DNA from 3 places in the Klebsiella sp. genome. Region 1 is predicted to be linked to each of the others. Evidence: riboswitches for the same ligand, from Rfam matches in the RefSeq annotation. Region 1 holds a riboswitch; each other region holds the start of a gene.
What was found. A riboswitch is a leader RNA that binds a small molecule or an ion and turns the genes downstream of it on or off. The one in region 1 is predicted to bind cobalamin.
Positions count from the first base shown of each region.

Region 2: linked by a shared signal. The riboswitch ahead of QVF11_RS17905 (cobyrinate a,c-diamide synthase) and the one ahead of QVF11_RS01095 (ABC transporter substrate-binding protein) in region 1 are both predicted to bind cobalamin.
Region 3: linked by a shared signal. The riboswitch ahead of btuB (TonB-dependent vitamin B12 receptor BtuB) and the one ahead of QVF11_RS01095 (ABC transporter substrate-binding protein) in region 1 are both predicted to bind cobalamin.

Region 1 covers NZ_JAPUEW010000005.1:47,324-50,604, forward strand. The annotation lists gene QVF11_RS01090 (FecCD family ABC transporter permease) at 1-336, opposite strand, end outside; gene QVF11_RS01095 (ABC transporter substrate-binding protein) at 405-1,457, opposite strand; cobalamin riboswitch at 1,681-1,904, opposite strand; gene QVF11_RS01100 (GNAT family N-acetyltransferase) at 2,150-2,656, opposite strand; gene fruA (PTS fructose transporter subunit IIBC) at 2,785-3,281, opposite strand, start outside.
Region 2 covers NZ_JAPUEW010000058.1:39,071-42,351, forward strand. The annotation lists gene pduF (propanediol diffusion facilitator PduF) at 1-2, shown strand, start outside; gene pocR (transcriptional regulator PocR) at 191-1,102, shown strand; cobalamin riboswitch at 1,393-1,555, shown strand; gene QVF11_RS17905 (cobyrinate a,c-diamide synthase) at 1,644-3,023, shown strand; gene cbiB (adenosylcobinamide-phosphate synthase CbiB) at 3,020-3,281, shown strand, end outside.
Region 3 covers NZ_JAPUEW010000100.1:133,811-137,091, forward strand. The annotation lists partial or broken gene fabR (HTH-type transcriptional repressor FabR) at 1-269, shown strand, start outside; gene QVF11_RS28580 (YijD family membrane protein) at 285-644, shown strand; gene trmA (tRNA (uridine(54)-C5)-methyltransferase TrmA) at 693-1,793, opposite strand; cobalamin riboswitch at 1,910-2,091, shown strand; gene btuB (TonB-dependent vitamin B12 receptor BtuB) at 2,159-3,281, shown strand, end outside.

The sequences.
Region 1 (3,281 bases):
GCCCAGCAGATAGGGCTCAGCAAGCGCATTACGCAGTATCGACTGTAGCACTACCCCGGACACCGCGAGGCACGCGCCGCAGCAGGCAGAAACCAGGGCTCGCGTCAGGCGATAGTTCCAGATGATCCCGGCATCCAGCGCATCGACTGGATAGTCAGTATCAAGCAGACGATTTGCCAGCGTACTGAGTACATGCTGCCAGGGGATAAGCGTTTCGCCAATGGAGATCCCCGCCAGCAGTACGCAGCACATTAGCACACTGACCCAAAGGGCATGTCCACCGACTCTTACCGCAAGCTGACCAACAGCACGACGCATCCTGCGAGAATCACTCATGATTATATCTGCGTTCCTGAGTAACGGAGATGCGCTATGCCGGGCCAGAACATAGCGCAAAACGTAGATTAATGAGAGGCCTGCGGATGCGCTAAGCCATATTCAACCAGGGCATCAGCCAGTTTTTCTAGCCCATCAATAGTTCTGATGCCGGCGTTCATTGTTTGTACGTCAATGACAGGCAGATGATTTTCCTTCACCGCAGGAAGTAGTTTGGCGACTGGGTCGGACTTGAGGTAATCCATCTTGACCTGCCAGTCATCGGCCGGGAAGCGGCGACGGCTCATCTCACCGAGTACAATGACCGAAGGATTGGCTTTGGCAATAGTCTCCCAACCTACCGTTGGCCACTCTTCGGCTGAATCAATAACGTTTTTCACGCCCAGCTTCTGAGCAATCCATGCGGCTGGACCAAACTTCCCTGCCACGTAAGGATCAAGCTGCAGGTCGGCGCTGGAGAACCAGAATACTGCTGAGACATTTTTATCCATGCCGGAAATTTTATTTATCGCTGCCACTTCACGCGCTTTAAGACTGGCAATCAGCGCATCGCCTTTATCCTGAACGTCGAAGATTTTTGCCAGATCAGCGACTTCCTGATACACCATGGCAATATCAAACATGCCTTTACGGACGCCATCACCGCCATCTTCGTTATCTTTCGCACAGTCTGCTGGCGCGGTGTAGACCGGAACCTTCAGTTCACTAAACTGCTCGTAAGAGGCAACCGTACCCGCAGGGCCGATTTGCCACTCAAACTGGCTGGCAACCAGCTCCGGTTTTTTAGCAATAATCCCTTCGAAGCTGGGAATATTTTGCGCAATGACGTCCACTTTCTCGTTTGCCGCTTTATACGCATCAGGTACCGGGCCAAACCACAGCGAAGTACCCACAACGCGATCGGCAAGCCCGAGTGAATAGAGAATTTCAGTGCTGTTCTGACCCACCGTCGCCACACGTTTAGGGGCCTGATTGAAGGTGATGTCGCGGCCGCAGTTTTTAATCGTTAAGGGATATTCAGTTTTTGCCGCACTGGCGACACTGGAGTTGAGTAGTAGAGTTGCGCCTGCAATAATCAGAAGCGTTTTTTTAGAAGTGAAAGAAGTAAAATTAGCGTGCATTATCATCGTCCCGTTGATGCCAGATCTGAAGGTCTGGTCATGGCTTATTTCGTTCCATATATCGGGAGGAGACATGAAGATAGATGACATTGAATCGTGAAATTTAAGAATAAAGATATGCAAAAAATGCAAATAAGCCTTACTTAGCCAAAATCTTATTCATAAATACACTACTGCCTGCGTCAAATAATTCATCCCATGGACCATCCCGTCCACTCAATGGTATACAACATTGTTGACAGCAGGTCTCCTGACTCACGGTAATCAGAATATCAGCCTTCCCATAAAGACAAGCTTTACAGTGACCTGCGGTTAATTAACCGCACAAGGATATTCAGCATCCGCCTACAGTTGCGGGGGCAGTTATGGCATTGAATTTAACAATTCGCACCATATTCCTATTCAAATACAAAAATGTAATGAAATGCTGTCGACAGCGACTCTAGCGGCAATTGTTAACAAGGTCAACTGTATGACGAAATGATTAAAACATCATACAAATATAAAAACAACAATAAAATACAATCAGTTACAACCCAATCACTTGCCAGAAAGTTATGCCTGGAAATAATAATAAAAAGCTAAATGAGAATTAATTGACACTGATCAAACTATATACGCGGTTTGGCTATCTCAAATTAAACATATTGATCACTATCAATAATGCGGCCTATTAGCGTTGGGTTCATTTATTAATGTGATCTCTCCATATGAACCAACTGCCATTTATCTTGCATATCCATCACAACGCTAAAATGATTACGCAACCAGAAATGATAGCCTCCAGGCAAAAAATGATGCGTGTGAAGATATAAGGTTTTATATTGCTGCCGCCGACAGAATTCCTCAGCAAAAGCGATCAACTGACTACCGATGCCCTGTCTGCGATAGCGCTTATCCACATAACAGCGGCAAATTTCTGCGGTTTCAGACAAATTATAACGCCCGCGCAACTCAGCGAGCCTGTCATCATATTGACATACTGCCAGTGTAGCGATTAACTCCTGTTTTTCATCCCATGCGCAAAGCAGCAAATTTCTTTCCTGCGAAATATACTGCTGTTCGAGATTAAAAATGTCCTCATCGGCAGAAGGTATTGATCTACCAGCGTTGAAGAACAGATTGAGGTGCTGAACAAGGAACGACTGAACTGCGGGAATATCAGCGTGAGTCATTTCACGAAGCGTAAATGGAAACATAGTATGGCTGGCTCAAACTAGACAAGGAAAAAGAATAATAACAATTCAGGCAGGGAAAACCACTAGCGTCAAAAACAATAAAAAGGGCAGAGAAGACTCTGCCCTTAATGAAGGTATTACAAGGTCTATCAGGCGGCGTTTTCTTCCACCTGAACTTCAGGACGTTTCAGCACCGCGTAGGAGAGACCAGCGACCAGCGTACCGACAACAATCGCCATCAGGTAACCGAGAACCGGCGTAATCGCACCAGGAATCAGCAGAACAAACAGACCGCCGTGCGGTGCCATCAATTTGGCGCCAACCCACATGGACATCGCACCGGTCACCGCACCGCCAACGATACAGCAAGGCAGGACGCGCATCGGGTCACGAGCAGCGAACGGAATCGCCCCTTCAGTGATAAAGCACAGACCGAGGACCAGCGCGGCTTTGCCACCTTCTTGCTGCGCTTTGTCGAACTTTTTACGCGCAACCAGCGTTGCCAGACCCAGCGCCAGCGGTGGAACCATACCCGCCGCCATAATCGCCGCCATCGGCGCATAGGTTTGGGTACTCAGCAGGCCAACACCAAACGCATAGGCTGCTTTGTTTACCGGACCGCCCATATCGGTACACATCATACCGC
Region 2 (3,281 bases), on a different contig from region 1:
GATGTATCCGCTGAAATAACTAAAAATTTTCATGAACCGGTATCACGAAGTCGCCCAAAATGTCTCCCACGGATGGGAGACTTTTGCTATCGTATTATTCTTTTATCGTTGGCGGCAAATGATGATGAAAGGAAGTGAATATTAAAGAAATGTTTTATTTATAACAAAAAATTAACTGAGAGGTTTTATCATGATTTCTGCGAGCACACTGAACTCAGAACTCATCAATAAAATCGCACAGGATTTTGCGCAGGCCACCAGTCTGGCGGTTGTGGTAGTCAATATTCACGGTGATGAAATATCTGAACTGTTTAATTTCACTCCTTTTTGCCAGCTTATGCGTCAGCACCCCCAGCACAGCACCCGCTGTCGGATGAGCGACCGTTGCGGCGGTCTTGAGGCTTCAAAAACCGATCAGCTCTGTATCTACCGCTGCCACGCCGGGTTAACCGATTTTTCCATCCCTTTGGTTATTGCCGGGCACCTGGTGGGCTTTGTGCTATGCGGGCAGGTGCGCTTAAGTAACGATGTTGAACTTGTCGACATTTTGAACGTTGATGACCGCTGGCAGGCCGATCCTGAGCTGGTCAAAGCGTTTCGCGACGTACCGGAGATGGACTACTCGCGCGTCATTGCTTCCGCCGATTTACTAAAACTAATAGTAGAAAACTGCCTAAAAAAACAGCTCAATTTTGTCGTGATTAAAGATAATCCGCAGCAGCCTGAACCCGCGCGCGCCAGCCGGGCGGTCAGCCCCCATGACAGTAAAATGAAGAAGGCGTTACGCTATATCGATGCCCATTTGTCTGATGAGCTTCGTCTGGAAGACGTTGCCGCCCATGTTTATCTCAGCCCGTACTACTTCAGTAAGCTGTTCAAGAAATATCAGGGGATCGGCTTTAACGCTTGGGTAAATCATCAGCGGATGGTTAGCGCTAAAGAGCTGCTTTGCCACAGCGACTGGAGTATTGCCAGCATTGCACGAAATTTAGGATTTTCGCAAACTAGCTATTTTTGCAAAGTTTTTCGCCAGGCTTATCAGGTAACTCCGCAGGCTTATCGTCAGCAAATTAATGCCAGATCACAAACTGAACCATTTTAAATGACAATATTTTGTTATTGCCGATTTTTGATATGCCCCCGTATCTGCCTCATTATAAAATGAAAAACTCTCATCCAGAGCAATAAATTGTCGTAGCGCAACAAATTAATAATGAGAGAGCGCTAAGCTGCACTAGTTTTTATTTATTTGATGGGATAGAGTGTTATCAGAAATTGCTTTCAGGTCGCCGCAGGCGTAATGAAAAGATTTTGCAATTAGATATTAGAAACGACGGAAGCCATCCAGCCTCCGTAAGATGTTCCAGAAATTCTTCGAGTGAGGACTCATCCCGCTCGAGAAAATCGACAGGTGCCAGGGAAGGGGGTGTAAATCCCCCGCAGCCCCCGCTGCTGTGATGCTGACGAACCCATATTTGACCACTGATCGCGAGATTGGGAAGGATGGGGAAGGACGACGCTAAGCCAGAAGACCTGCCTGTCGGTGACTACCAACAACTTCGGTGGGAAGTGGGTTGCTTAGATGCGTACAGTCGAAAGACTGGGAATGCTCGCAGCCCTACCACCCTGAACAGGATCAGGGTATGGCAGCCAGGCAGCATGCATTTATTCTCGCAGGGACCGGCAGCGGTTGTGGCAAAACCACCGTTACGCTCGGTCTGCTCAGCCTGCTGAAACAGCGCGGCATGCGGGTTCAGCCCTGTAAAGTCGGCCCGGATTATCTCGATACTGGCTGGCATACCGCCGTCAGCGGCGTCGCTTCTCGCAACCTCGACAGCTTTATGCTCCCGGAACCGGTTCTCAATGCGCTGTTTTGTGAACAGATGCAGCAGGCGGATATCGCGGTGATTGAAGGCGTCATGGGGCTTTATGATGGCTACGGCACCGACCCGAATTATTGCAGCACCGCCGCGATGGCCAAACAGCTCGGCTGCCCGGTGATTTTACTGGTCGATGGCAAAGCGGTATCCACCTCCATTGCCGCCACGGTGATGGGATTTCAGCACTTCGATCCCAGCCTGAATATCGCTGGCGTTATCGTCAATCGCGTTAACAGCGAATCCCACTATCAGCTACTGAAAGGCGCTATTGAACGCTACTGCGCGCTGCCGGTTCTCGGCTACGTGCCGCGAGTGGAAGGCGTGGCCTTGCCCGAACGCCATCTGGGGCTGGTGACCGCCCGAGAATCGCTGGTGAATCAGCAGCCGTGGCGCGATTTTGCCCACACTCTGGCGCAAACCCTGGATATTGAACAGCTCCTTACTCTCAGCCAGCTCACCTCCTTACCCGTCGGGGAGTGGCCTGTGCTGCCGTCGCTTGACGCCGGAGCGGGCCTGACCTTGGCGCTGGCCGACGACGAAGCCTTCAACTTTTACTACCCGGATAACCTCACCCTGCTTGAACGTTGTGGAGTGAATATTGTGCGCTTCAGCCCGCTGCATGATAGTGAACTCCCGCCGTGCCAGATGATCTGGCTCGGCGGCGGCTATCCCGAAATTCACGCTGCAGCGCTGGCGGCCAATACGTCAATGCTGGCGCAACTGCAGGAGGCGCACCGGCGCGGCGTGGCGATTTACGCCGAATGCGGCGGTCTGATGTATCTCGGTAGCACCCTGGAAGACGCCAGCGGTGAAATTTACCCCATGGCCAATCTTATTCCTGGCCATAGCAAGATGGGCAAACGGCTCACCCGCTTTGGCTACTGCGAAGCGAGGGCGATGCGGCAAACGCTGCTGGCAGCACCCGGCGAAACCCTACGCGGGCACGAGTTTCACTACTCAGATTTCATCCCGGAAAACCCGGCAGTGCTGGCCTGCCGTAAAGTGCGTGACGGCCTGACGCTTCAGCAGTGGTCGGGGGGCTGGCAGGTGGGCAACACGTTCGCCAGTTACCTGCATCTGCATTTCGCCCAGCGTCCGGCAATGCTCAATCACTGGCTGGCTGCGGCAAGGAGCGCCCAATGACGCTACTGGCCTGGAGCGTGGCCTGGATCCTCGATTTTATCATTGGCGACCCGCAGAGCTGGCCGCATCCGGTGCGCTGGATAGGCAATCTGATTTCCGCCGTCCAGCGCAGCGTGCGCCGCTACTGCCGCAGCGACTTTGCTTTACGCGTCGGCGGCGGGGTGATGTGGGTTATCGTGGTCGGCCTCACGTGGGGTATCTCCTGGGGCGTGCTGGCGTTAGCGCAGATGATTCATCCGTGGCTTGGCTGGGGGGTTG
Region 3 (3,281 bases), on a different contig from region 1:
GCCGCAGTCGCCCGCGAAATTCAGCATTTTATCGCGGAACTTGCTGACTATTTAGAAATCGAAAACCACATGCCGCGCGCCTTTACTGAAGCGCAGGCTGAAGCTATGGTCACCATCGTATTTAGTGCTGGCGCCGAGGCTCTGGATGTAAGCCCGGAATTGCGTCGACAGCTTGAAGAGCGACTGGTACTCCAGCTCAGAATGATCTCGAAAGGCGCGTATTATTGGTATCGCCGTGAACAAGAAAAAAATCAAATCATTCCGAATAACGTGAAGGACGAGCAATGAAACACTCAGTTCAAGATAAAGGTACGCTGCTGCTGGCGCTGATCGCAGGGTTATCCATTAATGGAACCTTCGCTGCGCTGTTCAGCTCAGTAGTCTCATTTTCTGTTTTCCCGATTTTATCGTTAGTGCTGACGGTTTACTGTCTGCATCAGCGCTATCAAAACCGCAGTATGCCCGTGGGGTTACCGGGGCTGGCCGCCGCGTGTTTCATTCTTGGCGTGCTGCTTTATAGCACTGTGGTGCGTGCGGAATATCCGGACATCGGTTCTAACTTCTTCCCGGCGGTGTTGTCGGTGATTATGGTGTTCTGGATTGGCTATAAGATGCGTAACCGCAAGAACGCGGCTGCAGAGTAATTCTGCTGAATTTTCCCGGCAACCATGATGTTGCCGGGTTACAGACATCTACTTCTTCGTTAACAGTACGCCGCATTCCATATGATGGGTATATGGAAACTGATCGAACAGCGCCAGGCGCGTGACTTCGTGCGTCTCACAGAGCGTTTCCAGGTTCTTGCATAAGGTTTCTGGATTGCAGGAGATATACAGAATCCGCGGATAGGCCTGCACCATTTTCTCCGTTTCACTATCCAGCCCGCTGCGCGGTGGATCGACAAAAATCGTCTCACACTGATAGCTTTTCAGATCAATACCTTGCAGACGGTTAAACTCCCGCACGCCGTTCATCGCCTGGGTGAACTCTTCTGCCGCCATACGGATAATCTGCACGTTATCAATATGGTTAGCCGCAATGTTGTATTGCGCCGCCGCCACGGACGGTTTGGCAATCTCCGTTGCCAGCACGCGTTCGAAATTCCGCGCCAGCGCTAGAGAAAAGTTGCCGTTACCGCAATACAGCTCAAGCAAATCACCGGTTGCACCTTTAGTTGATTCGACCGCCCATTCCAGCATCTGAATGTTCATTGCCGCGTTTGGTTGGGTGAAGCTATTCTCAACCTGGCGATAGACCATTTCACGCCCGCCGACCGGCAGACGCTCATCTATATAGTCCTGATCCAGCTCGATTTTGGTCTTAGTCGCGCGACCAATCAGATGCACGTTCAGATTTTGCGCGCGTAGCGCATCGCGGAAGATTTCTGCTTGCTGACGCCACTCGTCGTCGAGCTTTTTATGGTACAGCAGCGACACGATGGCCTGATTGCTCATCGTGGTCAGATAATCGACCTGGAACAGCTTATGGCGTAGCAACGGATTGTCGCGCACGCCCTCAACTACGGAGGTCATCAGCTGATTAATCAGTTCGCTGGCCGCCGGAAAGGTATCGACGCGAATTCGGGATTTGGTCTGTTGATCAAACATGATGTGGTACAGGTCATCGCCATCGTGCCAGATGCGGAATTCTGCGCGCATACGATAGTGGCTGACCGGTGAACGAAACACTTCCGGAACCGGGGCGGCAAAAGGGGCCATCATTTTCTGCAAACGGACGACTTTTTCTGCCAGCTGCGCTTCATATTGTTCGGTAGGAAGGTGTTCGGGGGTCATGATGCATCCTGAATAAAATAATTACGCGGGGATTGTAGGGAAAGTGTCGGGGATGTCCAGCTCTGATGATATTCAGAAATATAACGATAGAAGTCTGGACATCTATATGTTTCTAATTATAGCATCATGTTACCGGTCCTATGTGTTAATAGGGAATCCAGTGTAAATCTGGAGCTGACGCGCAGCGGTAAGGAACAGTGGGATGAGCGCATTATGCAGACACTGCGGTGGTTTAGCGGGAAGTCTTCATCCATAACACACCCCAAGCCCGAAGACCTGCCGGAACACGTCGCATTTGGTTTCTATCATCGCGTACTACTGATAGTAGCCGGCGGCATCCTTTGTATATTACGGATGCTTTTAAAATGATTAAAAAGGCTTCGCTGATGACGGCCCTCTCCGTCACGGCATTTTCCGCTTGGGCGCAAGACAGCAATTCAGATACGTTAGTGGTGACGGCAAACCGTTTTCAACAGCCGGTCAATACGGTCCTTGCGCCAACGGATGTTGTTACGCGGGAAGATATTCAGCGCTGGCAGTCAAAAGATCTTAATGATGTGATGCGTCGCCTGCCGGGGGTGGATATTTCGCAGACCGGCGGGATGGGGAGCAGTTCTTCCCTCTACGTTCGCGGCACGGAAGCACGTCATGTGCTGGTGCTGATTGATGGGATCCCAATGGCGCGGGCAGGTATTGGTAACGCCATTGACATTGGCCAGATTCCGGTATCCCTGGTGCAGCGTATCGAATACATCCGCGGGCCGCGTTCTGCTGTTTACGGTTCCGGGGCGATTGGCGGTGTGGTCAACATCATTACCATGAGTGACGATGAACACGCGCAGATCAATGCCGGGATGGGGTCGAATGGCTACCAGACTTATGATGGAGCGGTAAATAAACGTTTTGGCGACACGATGGTGACGGCGGCAGGTGCCTATCAGACGACCAAGGGCTTTAACGTCAAACCAGATTCCCCTTACAGCGGCGATAGCGACCGCGATGGTTATAGCAACAAACTGTTCTGGGGTGCCGTACAGCACAAGTTTGACGAGAGTTTTTCGGGTTTCTTCCGTGGTTATGGATACACGACTAACAACGATTATGATCAGGATACGATGTATGGTTCTCCTGCTGGTAACGACGAGGGTCGGAACTATAACCAATCCTGGGACACTGGACTGCGTTATAACTCGGGCATCTATTCCTCTCAGCTAATTGCGAACTATCAGCACCTTAAAAATTATAACTACAGTAGCAACCTTGGCCGCTATGCGGGTGATGCTACGCTGGATGACATGGAACAGCGTTATATTCAGTGGGGTAACAACTTTGAAGTAGGACATGGTTCAGTGAGCGGTGGTGTTGACTGGAAACAGGAAAAGCTGACTTCCAGCAGTACGACGAAATCTGATATCTACAAACGCGACACCACAGGGCTTTATTTGACCGGGCAGCAACAGATCGATACCGTCACGCTGGAAGCCTCGG